4 regions of the Erwinia wuhanensis genome follow, and region 2 is predicted to be linked to each of the others. Evidence: predicted binding sites of a transcription regulator. Region 2 holds the regulator's gene; each other region holds the start of a gene.

The links. Region 2 encodes Fur, which represses iron uptake genes when iron is present. Its sites were predicted from a motif close to ATAATAATGAGAACNACTATCAA; they were not measured.
Region 1: fhuA (ferrichrome porin FhuA) is a predicted target of Fur. The motif match lies at 2,159-2,181, and genes of this name have one in related genera.
Region 3: fhuF (siderophore-iron reductase FhuF) is a predicted target of Fur. The motif match lies at 3,652-3,674, and genes of this name have one in related genera.
Region 4: QZH36_RS19800 (TonB-dependent siderophore receptor) is a predicted target of Fur. The motif match lies at 3,666-3,688, and genes of this name have one in related genera.

The regions. Positions count from the first base shown of each region.
Region 1 is NZ_JAUJUH010000007.1:82,009-86,975, reverse strand. Features, by position in the region: gene mrcB (bifunctional glycosyl transferase/transpeptidase) at 1-1,932, shown strand, start outside; gene fhuA (ferrichrome porin FhuA) at 2,207-4,390, shown strand; gene fhuC (Fe3+-hydroxamate ABC transporter ATP-binding protein FhuC) at 4,436-4,967, shown strand, end outside.
Region 2 is NZ_JAUJUH010000002.1:401,737-406,703, reverse strand. Features, by position in the region: gene QZH36_RS06360 (beta-N-acetylhexosaminidase) at 1-1,952, shown strand, start outside; gene fur (ferric iron uptake transcriptional regulator) at 2,011-2,454, opposite strand; gene fldA (flavodoxin FldA) at 2,803-3,333, opposite strand; gene ybfE (LexA regulated protein) at 3,475-3,756, opposite strand; gene ybfF (esterase) at 3,902-4,666, opposite strand; gene seqA (replication initiation negative regulator SeqA) at 4,903-4,967, shown strand, end outside.
Region 3 is NZ_JAUJUH010000004.1:142,589-147,555, reverse strand. Features, by position in the region: gene QZH36_RS11180 (PepSY-associated TM helix domain-containing protein) at 1-280, opposite strand, end outside; gene QZH36_RS11175 (DUF2946 domain-containing protein) at 355-831, opposite strand; gene QZH36_RS11170 (MFS transporter) at 1,039-2,247, shown strand; gene QZH36_RS11165 (YbaK/EbsC family protein) at 2,255-2,722, opposite strand; gene fhuF (siderophore-iron reductase FhuF) at 2,823-3,617, opposite strand; gene QZH36_RS11155 (GGDEF domain-containing protein) at 4,049-4,967, opposite strand, start outside.
Region 4 is NZ_JAUJUH010000009.1:197,504-202,470, forward strand. Features, by position in the region: gene proP (glycine betaine/L-proline transporter ProP) at 1-315, shown strand, start outside; gene QZH36_RS19795 (ABC transporter substrate-binding protein) at 374-1,480, opposite strand; gene QZH36_RS19800 (TonB-dependent siderophore receptor) at 1,498-3,630, opposite strand; gene QZH36_RS19805 (autotransporter outer membrane beta-barrel domain-containing protein) at 3,760-4,967, opposite strand, start outside.

The DNA of each region.
Region 1 (4,967 bases), on a different contig from region 2:
CGTTTGATCACTATGCTGCAATCACCAAACGGCGAGCAGCGCCTGTTTGTGCCGCGTGCGGGCTTCCCGGATCTGCTGGTCGATACGCTGGTGGCTACCGAAGACCGCCATTTCTACGAGCACGACGGCATCAGCCTGTACTCTATCGGCCGCGCCTTCCTGGCGAATATCACGGCAGGAAAAGCGGTGCAGGGCGGCAGTACGCTGACCCAGCAGCTGGTGAAAAACCTTTTCCTGACCAACAAACGTTCGCTGTGGCGCAAGGCTAACGAAGCCTATATGGCGCTGATTATGGACGCGCGCTACAGCAAAGATCGCATTCTGGAGCTTTACCTGAATGAGGTTTATCTGGGCCAGGCGGGCAACGATCAGATCCGCGGCTTCCCGCTGGCGAGCCTCTACTACTTTGGCCGTCCGGTGGACGAGCTGAGCCTGGATCAGCAGGCGCTGCTGGTGGGCATGGTGAAGGGCGCGTCGCTCTATAACCCGTGGCGCAATCCGAAGCTGGCGCTGGAGCGCCGCAACCTGGTGCTGCGTCTGCTGCAGCAGCAGAAAGTGATCGACCAGGAGCTGTACGACATGCTCAGCGCCCGTCCGCTTGGCGTACAGCCGAAAGGCGGCGTGATCACGCCACAGCCTGCGTTTATGCAGATGGTGCGCAACGAGCTACAGGCGAAGCTGGGCGATAAGATCAAAGATCTTTCCGGCGTGAAAATTTTCACCACGCTGGATTCTGTTTCGCAGGATGCGGCAGAAAAAGCCGTGGAAGAAGGGATGCCGACGCTGCGTAAACAGCGCAACCTGAAGGATCTGGAAACCGCGATGGTGATCGTCGATCGCTTCAGCGGTGAAGTTCGCGCCATGGTTGGCGGTGCCGATCCCCAGTTTGCGGGCTATAACCGTGCGCTACAGGCGCGCCGGTCGATTGGTTCTCTGGCTAAGCCAGCCACCTATCTGACCGCGCTGAGCCAGCCGGATAGCTATCGCCTGAATACCTGGATTGCCGATAATCCGATCGCGCTGAAGCAACCAAACGGTCAGGTCTGGAAGCCGCAGAATGATGACCGCCGCTTCAGCGGTCAGGTGATGCTGGTAGATGCGCTGGCGCACTCCATGAACGTGCCAACGGTGAACCTGGGCATGACGCTGGGCCTGCCGCAGGTGGTGGATACCTGGAGCAAACTCGGCGTGCCGAAGGCTGAACTCCAGCCGGTGCCGGCTATGCTGCTGGGCGCGCTGAACCTGACGCCGGTCGAAGTGGCGCAGGCGTTCCAGACTATCGCCAGCGGCGGCGATCGCGCGCAGCTTTCCGCGCTGCGTTCGGTCATTGCCGAAGACGGCACCGTGCTTTATCAGAGCTTCCCGCAGGCGGAGCGCACCATTCCGGCCCAGGCCGCCTACCTGACGCTTTACGCGATGCAGCAGGTCGCGCAAGAGGGTACGGCCCGTGCGTTAGGTTCGCGCTATCCGAAGGCGCACCTGGCGGCGAAAACCGGCACCACCAACAACCTGATCGACAGCTGGTTCGCGGGCGTGGACGGCAAAGAAGTGGCGATCACCTGGATTGGCCGCGACAATAACCAGAGTACCAAACTGTACGGTGCCAGCGGCGCGATGCAGATCTACCGTCGCTATCTGGACAACCAGGCGCCGATGCCGCTGATGCCGACGCCGCCGGAAGATATCGCGCCGATGAACGTGGATTCAGCCGGTAACTTTGTCTGCGGCACGGGCAGCAGCAGCTGGCGGACGCTGCCGGTCTGGACCACCGATGCCGACGCACTCTGTCAGCAGCAGCAGCAGCAAATCCAGCAGCAGCAAATGCAACAGCAGCAAATGCAGCAGGAGCAGCAGCCTGCTCAACAGCCGCAAAACGAGCAGAAGGATGCGGATGGCGTGGCGGGTTGGATCAAGGATATGTTCGGTAAATAACTGAAAACAGGTGTAAAGCCGGTTCTTAACGAGCCGGCTTTTTTTTGCCTTTTTGGCGGCGGCAGCAGAAAAACTAAACCGGCAAAAAGAGGCTTTTCAGCGCGACGGCATGACAACGGCTTTATTTTCCCTGCTTTATGCTGGCCTGAACTCCGCCGGATTCGCGCTAAAAGCGCCCGATTTTTTCTTGCGAAAGCGCCGGTAATTCGCCTATTATCCTGTCGTTATAATAATAATTCTCGTTTACATTCTACTTTTCATCAGAGAACGCTAAATGGCTATTTCATCTTTGAAATCATCCGCTTTGCCGGTAAGCCGACTGGCCTGCCTTGTTGCCGTCGCGCTTTCCTCCTCTGCTTTCGCCGCCAGCGAACAGACTATTACCGTCAGCGCCAACGCCGATGCCGCCAGCGAAAACGCCTGGGGCCCGGCACCGACCATCGCCGCTAAACGCAGCGCCACCGGTACCAAAACCGATACGCCGATTGAAAAAAATCCGCAGTCCGTTTCGGTGGTGACCAGCGACGAAATCGAGATGCGCAACGTCAGCACGGTTAAGGAAGCCTTTAACTATGCGCCCGGCGTAATGACCGGCAACCGCGGCAGCTCGCAGGTTATCGACGCGCTGTCCATCCGCGGCTTCAGCGAAACCAACACCAATCAGTATCTGGACGGCCTGAAGCTCCAGGGCGATAACTACTCCGAATTCGCTATCGATCCTTATTTTCTGGAGCGCGCGGAGCTGCTGCGCGGGCCGGCATCCGTGCTTTACGGCAAGAGCAACCCGGGCGGCGTAGTGGCGCTGGTCAGCAAGCGTCCGACCACGGAAACGCTGCGCGAAGTGCAGTTCCAGATGGGCTCGGATAACCTGTTTTCCACCGGCTTTGATTTCGGCGGCGCGCTGGATGACGGCGGCGTTTACTCCTGGCGCCTGACCGGCCTGGCGCGCAGTCAGGACGCGCAGCAGGATATGCAGAAAGAGAAGCGCTATACCGTGGCGCCGTCCTTCAGCTGGCAGCCCGACGCCAACACCAACTTCACGCTGTTAACCTATTTCCAGAACGAGCCGGAAACGGGCTACTACGGCTGGCTGCCGCGTCAGGGCACCGTGGTGCCGATCGTCGATGCCAACGGCCGGCAGCACAAGTTGGGCACCGATTTTGACGAAGGCGAGGCGAGCAACAAGATCTCCCGCAACACCAAAATGGTGGGCTATAACTTCTCGCACAGCTTTAACGATACCTGGACCGTGCGGCAAAACCTGCGCTACGCCGATCTGCGCACCGACTATCGCAGCATTTACGGCAACGGTTTCGACAGCGCCAGCAGTGCCATTACCCGCGCTTACGCCGGTTCTGAAGAAGAGCTGAACCAGTTTGCCGTCGATAGCCAGGCGCAGGCGAAATTCGCTACGGGCGCGCTGGATCATACGCTGCTGCTGGGCGTCGACTATCAACGTACCCGCAACGATATCAACGCCGGATTCGGTACCGCTTCCCCGCTGAGCGCGCTGGATCCGCAGTACGGCAACGACAGCACCACGATCACCTTCCCGTATCACTATCTGAACAAGCAGGAGCAGACCGGCCTGTACGCGCAGGATCAGATGGAGTGGGACCGCTGGGTCATGACGCTGGGCGCGCGCTACGATTACGCGATGACCTCGGCGTTTAACCGCGACGCTAATGCGCTGGCGAAAAACCACGACCAGGCCTTTACCTGGCGCGGCGGCCTGAACTACGTGTTTGATAACGGCGTGGCGCCTTATTTCAGCTACAGCGAATCCTTTATTCCGACTGCCGGAACCTCCGCTGAAGGACAGCCGTTCGATCCGTCACGCGCTAAGCAGTACGAGGCTGGCGTAAAATACGTGCCGAAAGACCGCCCGATTGTGATCACCGGCGCGCTCTATCAGCTGACTAAAACGAAAAATCTGACGGCGAATCCCGATTCTGAGTTCGCCAATTTCAGCGTGCAAAGCGGCGAAATCCGTTCGCGCGGCGTCGAGCTGGAAGCGAAGGCGGCGGTCAATGCCAACGTTAACGTTATCGCCTCTTACACCTATACCGACGCGGAATACACGCACGATACGCAGCTGAAAGGCAGAACGCCGGTGCAGGTGCCGAAACATATGGCGTCGCTGTGGGCCGATTATACCTTCCACGAAACGGCGCTTTCCGGCCTGACCGTGGGAAGCGGCGTACGCTATGTCGGTGAGAGCAAAGGCCTGTACAGCACCGGCCCTGATACTAATCAGAACTTCAACGTGGCGGCGTACACCACCGTCGATGCCGTGGTGAAGTACGACCTAGGCCGTTTTGGCCTGCCAGGCTCGTCGATTGGCGTCAACGTCAACAACCTCTTCGATCGGGATTATGTCGCCAGCTGCTATCGCGACTACGCCTGCTACTGGGGCGCCGAACGTCAGATCGTCGGCACCGCCACTTTCCGTTTCTAACCAAACCGGGCGCGGTTCGCCGCGCCCGTCAGGCAGAAAATTGTTATGCATTCTCCGCACCTGACCGACAGCACCTTCTCGCTGCATCAAACTTCATTTGCCGTTCCGGGCCGCATCCTGCTCCAGCCGCTGTCGCTGACCTTTCCCGCCGGAAAAGTCTGCGGGCTGATTGGGCATAATGGCTCCGGCAAATCCACGCTGTTAAAGCTGTTGGGGCGCCATCACGCCGCGACCGGCGGCGAAGTGCGGCTCAATGATAAAGCGCTGGCGCAGTGGCCCGCTAAGCGCTTTGCCCGTGAGGTCGCCTATCTGCCGCAGCAGCTTCCCGCCGCCGAGGGCATGACGGTGCGGGAGCTGGTCTCGATGGGGCGCTATCCCTGGCACGGCGCGCTGGGCCGCTTCGGCAGCGAAGATCGCGATCGCGTCGATGAAGCCATTGCGCTGGTGGGCCTGAAACCTTTCGCCTCGCGTCTGGTGGACAGCCTCTCCGGCGGCGAGCGCCAGCGCGCCTGGATTGCGATGCTGGTGGCGCAGAACAGCCGCTGCCTGCTGCTGGATGAACCGACTTCCGCGCTGG
Region 2 (4,967 bases):
AGCTGACCGGGCTTAACGCCGATTCTGCAGAAGCGGTAAGGGATCGTTTTGCGCTGCTGAGTCTGGCAGAAAATGGGCAGGGCTACGTGATTAAAAGCAGGCTTGCACCCGCCGCTTTCACGGGCAACGAGGCGGTTTCCGGCGCCTACAGGCTGAGCGTCCGCGCGCAGGAAGCGCAGGTAGAAGGTTTTGACGAGGCGGGCATCTACTACGGCATGATGTCCATCCTGTCGCTGCTGCCGGCCAGCGGCGAACAAAAGATCGCTACCCTGGACGTCACCGATGCGCCCCGCATGGCCTATCGCGGTATTTTTCTCGATATCGGCCGTAACTTCCACAGCAAAGAGGCGGTGCTGCGCCTGCTGGATCAGATGGCGGCGGTTAAACTCAATAAATTCCATTTTCATCTGAGCGATGATGAAGGCTGGCGTATTGAGATCCCCGGCCTGCCGGAGCTGACTGATATTGGTGCCAGACGCTGCCACGATCTGACGGAGCAGCGCTGTCTGCTGCCGCAGCTGGGATCCGGGCCTTTCGCCGACGCGCAGGGCAATGGCTATCTGACCCGCGACGACTACATTGCTATCCTGCGCTATGCCAAAGCGCGCGGCATCGAAGTCATCCCGGAAATCGATATGCCTGCTCATGCCAGGGCGGCGGTGATTTCTATGGAAGCCCGCTACAACCGGCTGATGAAAGAGGGTAAGACCAAAGAGGCAAACGAGTATCGCCTGGTCGATCCAACCGATACTTCGAACACCACCTCCGTACAGTTTTACGATCGCACCAGCTATCTGAATCCCTGCCTGGATTCCTCCATGCGTTTTGTTGATAAGGTGATTAGTGAAATTCAGGCGATGCATCAGGCGGCAGGCGCGCCGTTAACCACCTGGCACTTTGGCGGCGACGAGGCGAAAAACATCCGCCTGGGCGTTGGCTATACCGATGCGGCCAGTCCCGAAGCAGGCAAGGGCAGGGTCGATTTGAGCAAGGAAGATAAACCCTGGGCGAAATCGCAGGTTTGTCAGGCGTTGGTGAAATCGGGCAAGGTCGCGGATATGGATCATCTGCCCAGCTACTTTGGCAAAAAGGTCAGCGAGCGGGTAAACGCGCACGGTATTGAAAAGATGCAGGCGTGGCAGGATGGCCTGAAGGATGCGAAGAGCGCTAAAGACTTTGCGACCAGGCGCATCGGCGTTAATTTCTGGGACACGCTTTTCTGGGGCGGCTTTGACACCGTTAACGACTGGGCTAACAAAGGCTACGAAGTCACCGTCTCCAACCCGGACTATCTCTATATGGATTTCCCTTATGAGGTCAATCCGCTGGAAAGAGGCTATTACTGGGGCACCCGCTTCAACGACGAGCGCAAAATGTTCAGCTTCGCGCCGGACAATATGCCGCAGAATGCAGAGACATCGGTGGATCGCGACGGTAACTTCTTTGATGCTAAATCCGATAAGCCCTGGCCGGGCGTGTATGGGATTTCAGCCCAGCTCTGGAGCGAAACCGTACGTACCGACGAGCAGATGGAATGGATGATTTTCCCACGCGCGCTGGCCGTGGCGGAGCGCGGCTGGCATCGTGCTGCCTGGGAGCAGACTTACCAGGCCGGACGTGAGTATAAAGGCGGCCAAACGCGGCATGTCGATCGGGCGGCGTTGAATAAGGACTGGCAGCGTTATGCAAACCTGCTGGGCCAGCGCGAGCTGCCGAAAATGGATAAAGCCGGGATCCACTATCGTCTGCCGCAGCCGGGCGCACGTCTTGTCGCGGGCAAGCTGGCAGCCAATATCGCCCTGCCGGGCGTGGCTATTGACTACTCGCTGGACGGTGGCAACAGCTGGCAGCGCTATCATGACAGCGCCCGTCCGTCGGTTTCCGGCGAGGTGTTGATCCGCGCCGTCAGTAGCGACGGCAAGCGCTTCAGCCGCGTGGAAAGCCTGAAATAGGCGGGGCGCAGGCAAAAAAAAAACCGGCGAGCGATCGCCGGTTTTTTATTGAAATCGATTACTTATCGTGCAGCGTGTCGTCTTCACGGCAGTCGCCGGTGGCGCAGTGGCCGTAAAGATAGAGGCTGTGGTTGCTGAGTTTGATACCGTGCTTCGTCGCAATATCACGCTGGCGGGATTCAATAGACTCGTCGCTGAATTCGATTACTTTGCCGCAGTCCAGGCAGATCAGGTGATCGTGATGCTGCTGCTGGGTCAGTTCAAACACGGACTTGCCGCCTTCGAAGTTATGACGGGTCACGATCCCCGCATCGTCAAACTGGTTCAGAACGCGGTAAACCGTCGCCAGGCCAATCTCTTCGCCCATGTCGATCAGGCGTTTATACAAATCTTCCGCACTGACGTGATGGCACTCTGGTTCCTGAAGCACTTCCAGAATTTTCAGTCGAGGAAGCGTGACTTTCAGGCCGGCCTTCTTTAATGCGGTGTTATTGTCAGTCATGCGGATATTGTCCTGTTACTTTGCTGGTCACTAAGTGGCTGAGAAGCCGTGAGCATCGGTCGACGCAAAAGCTGAGCGTCTCATTATAGAACCGATGCCTTGAAGAAACCACAGCGGAGATGCAAAACCATCAGGGGATGTAAGGATAAGAAGTCGTTACGTCCGGAAAAGCAAGCACCCATTTACGCTGGGTTGTCAGTTCGCTCTGCCTGGTTTTCGGCGCCGCAGAAGCGGAGGCGGAGCAGTGCTATTCTACCGTTTTGACGGTAAAAGTTACAAATATGTATCTATCACTTCTATAGGAAAAACCATTGGCCCGCTGTGGATTCGTACAGCGGGCCAATGCTATCACGCTTCGAGAATATCCTGGAGCTGAAGCTCGTCAGAAATCTGTTTGACCCACTTTTCAACGCGTTCGTTGGTCAGCTCCGGCTGGCGATCTTCATCAATGGCCAGGCCAAGGAAATGGGTATCGTCCGCCAGGCCTTTAGAGGCCTCGAAATCATAGCCTTCTGTCGGCCAGTGGCCGACGATCACCGCGCCGTTAGGCTCGATAATGTCGCGAATGGTGCCCATCGCGTCGCAGAAATATTCCGCGTAATCTTCCTGATCGCCGCAGCCAAACAGCGCGACCAGCTTGCCGTTGAAGTCGATCTCTTCCAGCGTAGGGAAGAAATCATCCCAGTCGCACTGCGCTTCACCGTAGTACCAGGTCGGGATGCCCAGCAGCAAAATATCAAAGGCTTCAAGGTCTTCTTTGCTGCTTTTAGCGATATCATGAACTTCAGCCACCTCTTTACCGAGCTGCTTCTGGATCATTTTTGCAATGTTTTCCGTATTGCCCGTATCGCTGCCAAAGAAAATGCCTACGATTGCCATGAGTTTAATAACCTCTTGAAACTTAATGATATGCGGCGGCTAGCCTGAAAATGTTAAGGGCAATAATAGCAGACAGCAACAGGGGGATAAACGGCTAATCCGCCTGCATTTGTCGCTTTGTGCTTTACCGTAGCGCGTGCTTCAGCGCTCAGGCCTGGCTAACTGCGCCATGACCATCTCTTCTATCAGTTCGCTGCGGCTCATATTACGCTGCTCGGCGAGCTGGTTCAGGGCGTCAACTGCGTCACTGTTCATTTTCAGTTCTACGCGCTTCAGCCCGCGCACTTTATCACGCTTAAGCTGGTTGCGTTTGTTAATGCGCAACTGCTCATCACGTGCCAGTGGATTGGTTTTGGGTCGTCCCGGTCGACGCTCGTCTGCGAACAGATCGATCGTGGTGCGGTCCGTGTTTTCTTTTGCCATAGAATCGTGATACTGAAGGCTGGAGTTCTGATGGATTGAGCCGTTAGCGTTTGCGGCCGGTGCCGTCGACAAATTTTAGCGCGCCATCATACCCCAGCGAAAGTCGCGACGACAATTATTTAGCCTTTTACTGAAACATTTGTTTTCACAGGGCAAAAAAACGGCGGATGGCGCGCAAAACGGCATCAGGTTTCTCGGCATGCGCCCAGTGACCCGCGCCGGTAATCACGTGGGCGCGGGCGGCAGGGAACTGGGCCAGCAGCGCGTCACGATACGCTTCCTGTAGATAAGGCGAATGTTCGCCCCGAATAAACAGCGTGGGATGTGGCCAGGCGGGCAGCGTTTCCCAGCCGATAATCCGATCGTAGTGCTGCCAGAGCGCCGGCACGTTGAAACGCCATTCGCCGTCCTGAAACGATTTAAGCAGAAACTGAATGACGCCTTCTTCCTCTATGGTCTGACGCATCAGCGCGGCGGCTTCGCTCCGGCGGGTAATGCCCGCTTCGCTGACGGCGGCCAGCGCGGCGAAAATCGCGTCGTGATGGCGTTCCCGGTAGGCCACCGGCGCAATATCGATAACCACCAGCTGCCCGACGCGTTCCGGGGCAAGGGAAGCCAGCGTCATGGCGATTTTCCCGCCCATGGAATGGCCTATAATATCAAACCGGTCGGCATCAAGCTCATCCAGCGTTTCCAGCACGTCGCGCGCCATTGCGGCATAGCTTATTTCATCCGACCTCGGCGAAAGGCCATGATTTCGGACGTCCACCTGAATAATGCGGCGATCCGCTTTCAGGTCGCGCGCCAGCACCCCAAGGTTATCCAGGTTGCCGAAAAGGCCGTGAATAAGCACCACGGGCGCGTCAGAAACGGTCGTTTGTTCAGATTGCAGGCGGAAATTCAATTTCATGGCAAACTTCTTACGGAGGAAACGAGGGGTTAGGTTATCATAAAACAGCGATTTTCTGCCGCCGCGACAGACCCGATCTTTTTACGGCATATTCCGACTTTTGTCCGCAATTGGGGCTGGCGCTACAACCCGGCAGGATTTAACTTTATAATCCTCGTGTTAGAGCTGGTCCGTCCGCGCCTGGGTAAAACAGGTCGCTAACCGGCTCTTATCAGCAATAATCGTACTGGATCAAGATGAAAACTATTGAAGTCGACGAAGAGCTCTACCGTTATATCGCCAGCCACACTCAGCATATTGG
Region 3 (4,967 bases), on a different contig from region 2:
CGGCGGCGATCGGCAGATCGGCACCGACAAAATCCTGCGCCACGCGCACCTGGTCGGCGAGTGGCCTGGCCGGTTCCGCGTTATCGGTAAACAGCTGGTGGCTATAGAGCGCATTTTCCAGCTGCGGCGTCAGCACATAGATCGTGCCGGTCAGGGCGGCGATAAAAATAAAAGGCGCGATAAACAGCCCGATATAAAAATGCAGGCGACGCAGCAGCGGCAGCAGCGCGCCGTGAGTGGTGGCGGCGCGCAAAGGCTGCGCCAGGCTTTTTTCTGACATAGGAATTCCATCCGCCTGAATCCAGGCATAAGCAGGTGACTGTCGCAAAAGCGACGCTTTTTTAGCGGGACGGCTTAGCGGCGCGGCGGCGCGCGGGGATGGAAAAAGTGGGGAACGAAGCGGGCGACAACGGGCCTGAACAGCGGCAGCGCGGGCAGTCTGGCAGCCTGCAGCGACGACCAGAGCGGCGGCAGCCGGGTAAGATCGAGCGGCAGATGGGCCAGCAACACGCAGTAACCGCAGGCGCTGTCGTCCATTACAGAAAGGGGAGGTCCGCCTTTGGCGCGACCGTTATCTTCCGCTACTGTGGCGCTCTCGCCAGGCATCGCGGACGCGTCGTCGTGTGCCAACCCGGCGTGGCCGATCATGGCGGCATCGGCCATCATCGCCTCATCCATCGCCATGCCCGGCATCATCATGCTGTGCCACGCAGGCGACGCCACCAGCGATTTAGAAATCACCGGCGCGATAAACAGCAGCATGACGGCAAGCAGGCCAAGCCAGGCGGCAAGGCAACTACGCCGCATTTTAATCAGCGAAAGGTTTGGCATATCCTCAACGGCAACGGCGCCAGCGAATAAACGGTGGCCAGTGTAGCAAATTCACTCACCTCTGTTGTGAAAAGGTTGCTTACAACCTGAATTAAAGGCTGACAACTGCTTCGGCCTTTAGCAACTTCTTACATGCTATAAACAAATAGTTAACATTTGCGCCGCCTTCCCTGGCGGATTTTGCCGTCTGCAAGACAGGAACTTCATATGCTTGACTGGACTTCTACCCAGCGCAACGTGGCCTTCGCCAGTTTTGCCAGCTGGATGCTGGATGCGTTTGACTTTTTTATTCTGGTTTTCGTGCTGAGCGATATCGCGGCGAATTTTCACGTTGGGGTGGCGGAAGTGTCGCTGGCGATCATGCTGACGCTGGCGGTGCGGCCGATCGGCGCGCTGCTGTTTGGCCGTCTGGCAGAAACCTATGGCCGCCGCCCGATCCTGATGAGCAATATCCTGCTTTTCTCGCTGTTTGAGCTGCTCTCCGCCTGGTCGCCTACGCTTACCACCTTCCTGATTTTGCGCGTGATTTACGGCATTGCGATGGGCGGCGTCTGGGGCGTAGCCTCGTCGCTGGCGATGGAAACCATTCCCGATCGCTCCCGAGGGCTGATGTCCGGCATTTTTCAGGCGGGCTATCCGGCAGGCTATCTGCTGGCCTCGATTATTTTTGGGCTTTGCTATGCGTCTGTCGGCTGGCGCGGCATGTTCCTGATTGGCGCGATGCCGGTGCTGCTGCTGCCGTTTATCTGGTTTAAGGTGCCGGAATCGCCGGTCTGGCTGGCCGCCAGAGCGCAGAAAGAGAGCGTGGCGCTGCTGCCGGTGGTGCGTAAGCACTGGAAGCTGTGCCTCTATCTGGTCGGGCTGATGGCCTGCTTTAACTTTTTCAGCCACGGCACGCAGGATCTCTATCCAACCTTCCTGAAGGTGCAGCACGGCTTCGACCCGCATACCGTCAGCCTGATCGCCATTGCCTACAATATTGCCGCGATGATGGGCGGCGTCTTTTTCGGCTCGCTGTCGGAGAAAATCGGCCGCAAGAAGGCGATCATTATCGCCGCGCTGCTGGCGCTGCCGGTGTTGCCGCTGTGGGCTTTTTCCAGCGGATCGTTCACCATCGGGCTGGGCGCGTTTCTGATGCAGTTTATGGTACAGGGCGCGTGGGGCGTGGTGCCGACCTGGCTGACTGAACTGGTGCCGGCCAATACGCGAGCGATACTGCCGGGCTTCGTTTACCAGCTGGGGAATCTGATAGCGTCGGTCAATGCCACGCTCCAGTCCGGCATTGCCGAAGCGCACGGCAATAATTACGGCCTGGCGATGGCGATAGTGGCCGGAACGGTGGCGGTATTGATTGCGGTTATCGTCGCCTTTGGCAGGGAAACGCAGGGCAAAGTCATCACCCGCCAGGAAAACTAAAACGGCTTCAGCCCGGCGGCTGGCAGACGTCTACCCAGGTGGCGTCGGTCAGCTCCGCCAGCAGCTGGGGAGAAATACGCACCGCGCTGTAGATGGAGCCTGCCGCGGGCAGCACTTCGTCATACTGCCGCAGCGACACATCGCACAGCACCTGCAGCGGCGTTTCCAGGCCGAAAGGGCAGACGCCGCCGACGGGATGGCCCGTCCAGCTCACCACCTCATCGGTGCTGAGCATCCGCGCCTTCGCGCCCAGCACCGCTTTCAGCTTGCGGTTATCCAGTCTTAAATCACCACAGGTCACGATCAATATCACCCTGTCTTTTACCTTCAGCGACAGCGTTTTGGCTATCTGCCCCGGCTTGACGTAGTGGGCACGCGCCGCCTGCGCCACCGTGGCGGTACTCTCCGCCAGCTCAATAATGCCGATATCGGGCGCGCGCTCGGCAAAGAACTGCCGTACAGACTCCAGGCTCATGCTCCAGCTCCTTAACGTTCGGGGCGATAAAGCTGCCACAGAGCGGCCCGGCTGTAAACGGGCAGGAAAAAATTGAGACCTTTCGGGGCGGGAAGGGCGGTCAGACGGGCTTGAGCGTGCAGTTGCCGCAGCGCTCTACGTCAGGCAAACGATAGCGCTGGCAGCAGGTGCGGCGCTGCATCTCGCCGTCTCGCGGCAGCATGGTGCGGTAAAAAGGATTGTCGGCGCCATCGGCGAGCGAGCGCGAGAAGAAAAATGCGTGCTCCAGCTCGGCGCGCAGGCTCTCGCCCAGCAATGGCGCCAGCTCGCCCAGGAACCAGTGCACCGCGAAGCCGGTATTGCTCCAGATCAGCTTGCCGTTGATATCGCCGTGCCGTTCAATTCCGTTTACGATCGGGATCAGGCAGCGCTGGATCAGGCGATCCATCCGGCGACGCGGGCTGAGGTAGCGCGCCTCTTCATCTTCCTGCACGTCGATCCAGAAGGCGGCGGGGCGGCCGGTTTCATGAAACTCAACGTGAATATGTTCCGGCGAGCAGTCCAGCGCGCGGTTTTCCAGCAGCAGCGCCATCATCAGCGGCGGCAGGAGCAGACCCAGATACCACTGCGCCCAGAGCGATTGCAGCGGTTTGTTTTCCCTTTCCTGGTCGCCGTGAGCGCGATAAATAAAATCGCCGTAGCGCGCGTTGAGCCGGGCGAACGCCTCCGGCTGCGACCACTGCTCCAGCGTCAAACAGCCGGCAGGCGCCGCTTCGTTCAGCCTGATTGTCTCCAGAAAGTAAGCGCGATGCTCGCTGAACAGCGCACGTAGCGAGCCGGCCAGCGGGCGATGGCTCTGGAGAAAGATAAGCGGAGAAACCGCTGAATCTGGGGCCTGACGACGAAGTGTGCTCATGGGTTATCCGGCATCAATCTAAGTGGGAAAACAAATGATAATCGTTCTTGATTGTATCTGAGGCCTGGCGGACAAACAAGCGCCATTTTTTCCGTCGCCCGGACGCCAAAAAGCACGGTATTTTCTGAATAAAGTAATTTGTATTAATGTCGCAGGCGGGAAAAAATCGTGCGGTAACGATTCCGCAAGTTTTGTCCGGCCATTAATTTGATTTTAGGCTGGCCGGATACAGAAAATAATTACTCAGTATATGAATAATAAAAACTCGTAGCGGAATTTACCTTAAAGACGCATAAAGGAATTCTGAAAAAAAACGTTTCCGGCAGGTTGGCTCTTTTTAATGAATATAAATCAAATAAGACTGGTGCAGGGGAGGGGATATTAAGGCAAATTTATTTCACCGACCCGAATTGTTCAGGCCGGTGAAAGCATTAAAGCGTGTTAGCAGGTTTGTTCAGATCGTGTTGACTAAGCGCTTCCCAGGAAAGAATAGTATTCCGTCCCCGATTTTTCGCCAGATAGAGCGCGCGATCGGCATTGGCGACCGCGCTGTCAAAATCCTCATCGACTATTGGGGCAAAGCCCGCGCTGAGGGTAACGTGTGTGGCGACGCGCTCGTTAAACAGATGCGGGATCTCCAGCTCGTGCACGTACTGACGAATACGCTCCGACAGCTTCATCGCGATGGCGTCGTTAACGTTGGTCAGCAGCACCAGGAACTCCTCGCCGCCGTAGCGCGCCACGATATCGCGGGAACGCACGGCGTCGCGGATGGCGATTGAGACGCGTGCCAGCGCCTGGTCGCCCATCGCGTGCCCATAGTTATCGTTGTAGGCTTTAAAATGATCGATATCCAGCAGCAGAACAAAATGGTTACCTGCATGATTATCAAATATATTTTTCAGCCGGTTCATCAAGCCCCGCCGGTTATACAGGCCGGTTAACGGGTCGAGCATGCTCAGATCGCTCCAGGCTTCTTTCTCTTCGTAGAGCTGGCTGACCAGGCGTCGGGTAAAGCGATCCCGCCGTCTTTGCAGGATATGGTTCAGCGTAAAGCCCACCAGCGGCAGCAGGATAGTGAAGGCGATAATCGCCGTATTCTGGCCGCGATCCAGCACGACCACCGCCACCGAAGGCGGCGCGGTATGCAGACAAAATGCCAGCAGATTATCGTTCAACGCAATGGCCGCGATAAAAAAGGCGCAGAACAGGCTGAGCAGCAAAAAACTGTTATCAAAATAGAAAATTAATTCAAATGTCAGGACAATTTGCCAGGCCCAGAGCAGACCGGTGGTTACCGCCGCGATATTTAATAGCGGAAATTTCCCTCTGGGACGCAAAAATGTCCAT
Region 4 (4,967 bases), on a different contig from region 2:
ATTCTGGTAGCGGGCCTGACGCCAACGCTGGCGGCGTGGCTGGTGGAGTACACCGCCAACCTGTATATGCCAGCCTACTATCTGATGGTGGTAGCGGTTGTGGGTCTGATTACCGGTATCATGATGAAGGAAACGGCCAATATGCCGCTGCGTGGTGCAACGCCTGCCGCCTCTGATATTGCCGAGGCAAGAGAGCTGCTGCAGGAGCATCACGACAATATCGAGAGCAAGATCGAAGATATTAGCGAGCAGATCGCCGAGCTGGAAGAGAAGCGTAAGCATCTGATTAACCAGCATCCCCGCATTAACGAGTAAGCCTACAGGTTTGCATTAGCAAGTCAGTTTAAAAGCCCGCAGCCGCGGGCTTTTTCTTTCACCTTCCGCTTTTTTCGCCGCTTGTCCAGTAGGTGCCGGTTTCCGGCAGCGGCAAAAATTCCTCGTTCATTTCACGCAGCGTGTCGGCCGGTTCCAGATCGTGGAACAGCTGCGGATGCAGCGTTTTAGCAATAACCTCGACCGCCAGCAGATGCCACGGGCTCAGATAAAAATTGTGCCACACGGCTAAGGTTCGGCCCTGACGAATGGCCGCCAGCTGGGCGATAACCCGCTCGCTCGCCAGCGCCTGCGAAAAACTTTGCTTTGCCGTGGCCGGCGCGACCTGCGGGCCAAGCTGTAGCCGATGCGGCTGCTGCGCATCGCCCAGGCCGGTTGCCAGAAAGAAATCGGGACGGGCAGCCAGCACCGCCTCCGCGCTTAGCTGACCAAATACGCTGCTAAACTGACCGGCCGCAATATTGTCGCCGCCCGCATACGCCAGCAGATCGGCCAGATTGCCGTGTCCCACCGTGGTACAGCACACCTCCCGCCGCCCTATATGCAGTTGCAGCATCACGCGCGGCCTGACTGGAGCCGCCTGACGCAGCCGGTCATGAATTAGCGCCATATGCCGTTGATAGAAGGCGATAAAGCGCTGCGCTTTCTGCTGGTCACCCAGCGCCTCACCCAAAATTTTCAGGCTCGGTACGGTATTTTTCAGCGGATCTACCCGCGTATCGACGTAGATAACCGGAATGGCCGCCGCGTCCAGCTGCATCAGCGTGCTGTCCTGCGCCGCAGGCTTTTTGGCGTAAAGCGGCAGGATCACCAAATCCGGCCGCAGCGCGATGATTTTTTCCACGCTGAGCTGGCCCGGATTAGCACCGCCAATCAGGGGAATTTTTTTGATGGCGGGGAAAGCGGCACTGTAGCGTGCCCAGGTCTGCCGATCGTAATGCGGCAGATCGCCAGGCCAGCCCGCCACGCGCCGCAGCGGGTTGCCCTGTTCCACCAGCGCCAGCGTATAGAGCAGCCGTCCTTCGCCCAGTACGATGCGCTGCGGATTGTCCGGCACCGTGACCTTGCGCTGCAAAATATCGGTAAGCATTTTTGCCTGCGGCGCGTTGCAGGCTAACAGCAGCAGCAGGATAGGCCATTTTTTCATGAGGTTTCCCATTACGATCAGAAATCAACGGACGCGGAAACCACGATTTCACGCGGGGCGCCTTCGCTAACACGCAGGTTGCCGCCGCTGGATCCGTAATACGCTTTATCAAACAGGTTGTTGACGTTGATCTTCAGCTGAGTATGTTTGCCCACCAGCTTGCTGTCCCAGGCGGCGAAAGCGTCCGCCACCGTATAGTCCGGCATCGTGAAGCTGTTTTCCGGGTCGCCCGCGCGGGAACCGACGTAGCGCCCGCCGCCGCCGACGCGCACCTCGCCCGGTAGCCAGGAGAAACGTATGGCGTGCGTCAGGTAGAGACTGCCGCTGTTGGTTGGTGCGTTGACCAGCCGATTGCCCTCGTTAGCCGGATTAACGTCATCCTCAACGATTTCCGTTTTATCGTGGCTATAGGTGGCTATCAGGTTCCAGTCCGGCGCCAGCTCACCGTTGATCTCCACCTCCGCGCCGGTAGAGCGCGCCTCAGGAATGTTGCGCGTACTGCCGTTGATTAACACCGACATATCCTTCTCGTCAATGCGATACAGCGCCAGCGTGGCGGACACAGCGGGCAACATTTGCCACTTTGCGCCCACTTCATAAGTCGTGCCTTTTTCCGTCGAGGCGACGTTGCCGTCGTCATCGGTTTGCGTTGAAGGGGTAAACGATTTGCTGTAGCTGCCGTAGAGTGAAAGATCGGGCCGCGCCTTATACACCAGCCCCGCCTGCGGCAGAAAAGCATCGCCGCGATCGTTGAGCGTGCTCTGCGGATCGGCCCAGCCGCTGCTGGCGGTTTGGGTGTAGCGCTGATAGCGGGCGCCCGCTACCGCTATCCATTTATCGGTCAGATGGATACTGTCTTTGGCAAACAGCGAACGGCTGTAAAGGTTGGTGCGCAGATTGCTCTGCGCATCGGCCACCGTGCTGGCGTTGATCGGCGGCTCTTCGCCATAGATCGGATCGTACATGTTGAAGGTTTTTGACACCTTGCCGCGATAGGACCAGGCCTTGTAGGTTTCATTCTGCTCGTAGTCAACGCCCAGCATAATATCGTGCTGCATGCCCCAAATCTGCGGGCTGCCGCCTATGTCCCAGGCAAGATAAGTGGTCTGGTGATTGAAGCCGCGGTTCGCGTCCGCGCGGCGAGAGACAATGCCGGTGGCGGCGTTGACCGCCGTAGCGCGGACTTCGTTACTGTCGTAGCGACGCTGCATCCAGGCGTAGTTGAGATGGGTTTCCCAGGTTTCATCCAGGCTGTAGGCGTAGCTGATATTCAGGCGCTTGTTTTTCCCCCAGGCGTGGTTGGCACTGTCGTCCAGACGCTGGTTATAGGGGATATTTACCGGTTTTTTATTGATAAACGCGGTGCCGCGATCGACCGGAATATCAAACTTATATTCGGTATAGCTGATGTTGAAAGCGGCTTTTTCGCCATACCAGCTCAGCGATGGCGACAGCAGCGTATGTTCATTAGCGCCAAAATTACGCCAGTAATCCTCGCGCTGGCGCTCGGCAATCAGGCGAAAGGCAAAGCCGTCGCCCAGCGGCCCGGTGATGTCCACGCTGCCCGCGCCGCCGCCGACGCTGGTGGTTTCGCCGGCAAGATGCGTGTGCCATTCATACTGCGGCTTTTTGCTGACCAAGTTGATAATGCCGCCAGGATTCTGAATGCCGTACAGTAGCGAGGCCGAGCCTTTCAGCACTTCCACATGATCGATGGTGCTGTCCATCGACAGCCCCTGGTTGCTGCGTACGCCGTCGATAAAGATCGAGCCGTCAGAGTTGCTGCCGAAGCCGCGCTTGACGAAACCGTCCTCAATAGCGCCCAGCGTGTTGCCCTGGCTGACGCCGCTGACGAACTTCATGGCGTCGTTCACGCTTTTCACCTGGTAATCTTCTATCACCTGCGGCGTAACCACGCTGACGGACTGCGGCGTTTCATTTCGCGGCAGCGGCATTTTGCTGGCCGCGCTCGCGGTATCCTGGCTGTAGCTGCCTGGCTCGCCGGTGCCGTCGGCGGTCACGGTCAGCGTCGGATCTTTTGCGGTGCCCGCTGCCAGCGCGGCCGTGCTGAACAGTAAGCCAGGTAACAGCAGGGGAATTTTCCCGGTAAAATGCCCAACGGCAAAAGGAAGAGCGAAAGGTGTTTTCATCAATAAACGCGCAGGTAGAGTTATAATTGCTGCGGATGATAATAATTTTCATTACCGTTAGCAATTTCAAAAAGCCGTCTGGCGCAACAAAAAAGGGCCCGCAGGCCCTTTCAGCAACCGCTGAAGCGGTCAGAACTTGTAACGTATCCCCATGTTGCCGGTATAGCCTTCCGTACCCGGCCCAAAGCTGTGGGCATATTTTACCTGAGCATGCACGCTGAAGTGCGGATTGAGCTGGCTGCTGACACCGGCGCCCGCCTGCCAGTAGCCACGACGTACGTCCGGCCGCATCGTTTCGTTATTCATATCAACGCCCGGCGTGTGGCCCAGAAACTGCACCACGTCTGCCTGTAGGTAAGGCTTCAGCACGGGATTATCGTAATAGAACCGCAGACCTTCGCGCAGCCGGGCGACCATCAGGTTCTGATCCTTCAGCTTAACGCCGCTGGAATAGGTCTGGCTGATGTTCATGTACTGGCCCATCGCCTGTAGCTGGGGTTCCAGCCTGAACCGGTCGCCTAAAGTCAGCGGGATACCGGTTTCCACCGAGGCGACGACGCCGTAGCTGTCCATTTTGGCGCGGGTCAGGCTGGAGAACTCGTTGCTGTAGCGCGTAAGCTGCACAACGTTATCCAGATAAGCGCCGCTGTCGTTCCATGCCGTCAGATAGCCGCCGATGCCGTAAGCGTTGGTGGTCACTTTACCCACGTCAACGGAGAGTTCCGACCTCAGGCTGCGCGCGGTGTCTTTGTTGTTACTGCGCTGATGGCCAAGCGTCATCATCGGGCCAGCCGTCAGATGCCAGCCGTCGGCAAACTGACGCGTGACGACATCGCCGCCCAGCTGGACGAAAGTGGTATTCACGTTGAAAGCAAAGCGTCCGGCTGCATACCTGTCGTGACGGCCTGAGACTCGCGCCCAGGCCGTGCCGCCCTGGTAAGCGCCCAGGCGTTCGTGCCAGGTGCCGATGGTGTCAAATCCGTAGGTCGAATTCAGATAAGGCGCGATAAGGTAACCTGCTGTTTCCGGGCGGTAAGCAATAACTTCCGGCTCTGGCGCCGCCGCGTCATTACCTGTTTCGTCGCTCTTATCCGTATCCGGCTCAACAACCTCATCCGTATCCGGCACATCAGGAATAATGGGATCCTCATCGATCTCTGTGGCGTCATCCGGTGGCGGAACGGGCGTCAGCGAAGATTGCAGGTACCAGTCCTTGTCACCGATTTTATTCAGGAAGTACTGATAATTACCGGCCACCACGGCGTTTTTCTGATTAAAGGTCGCGGCATCAGCATCGCCTTCCACGCGCACCAGCAGAATACCGCTGTGGGTCAGCG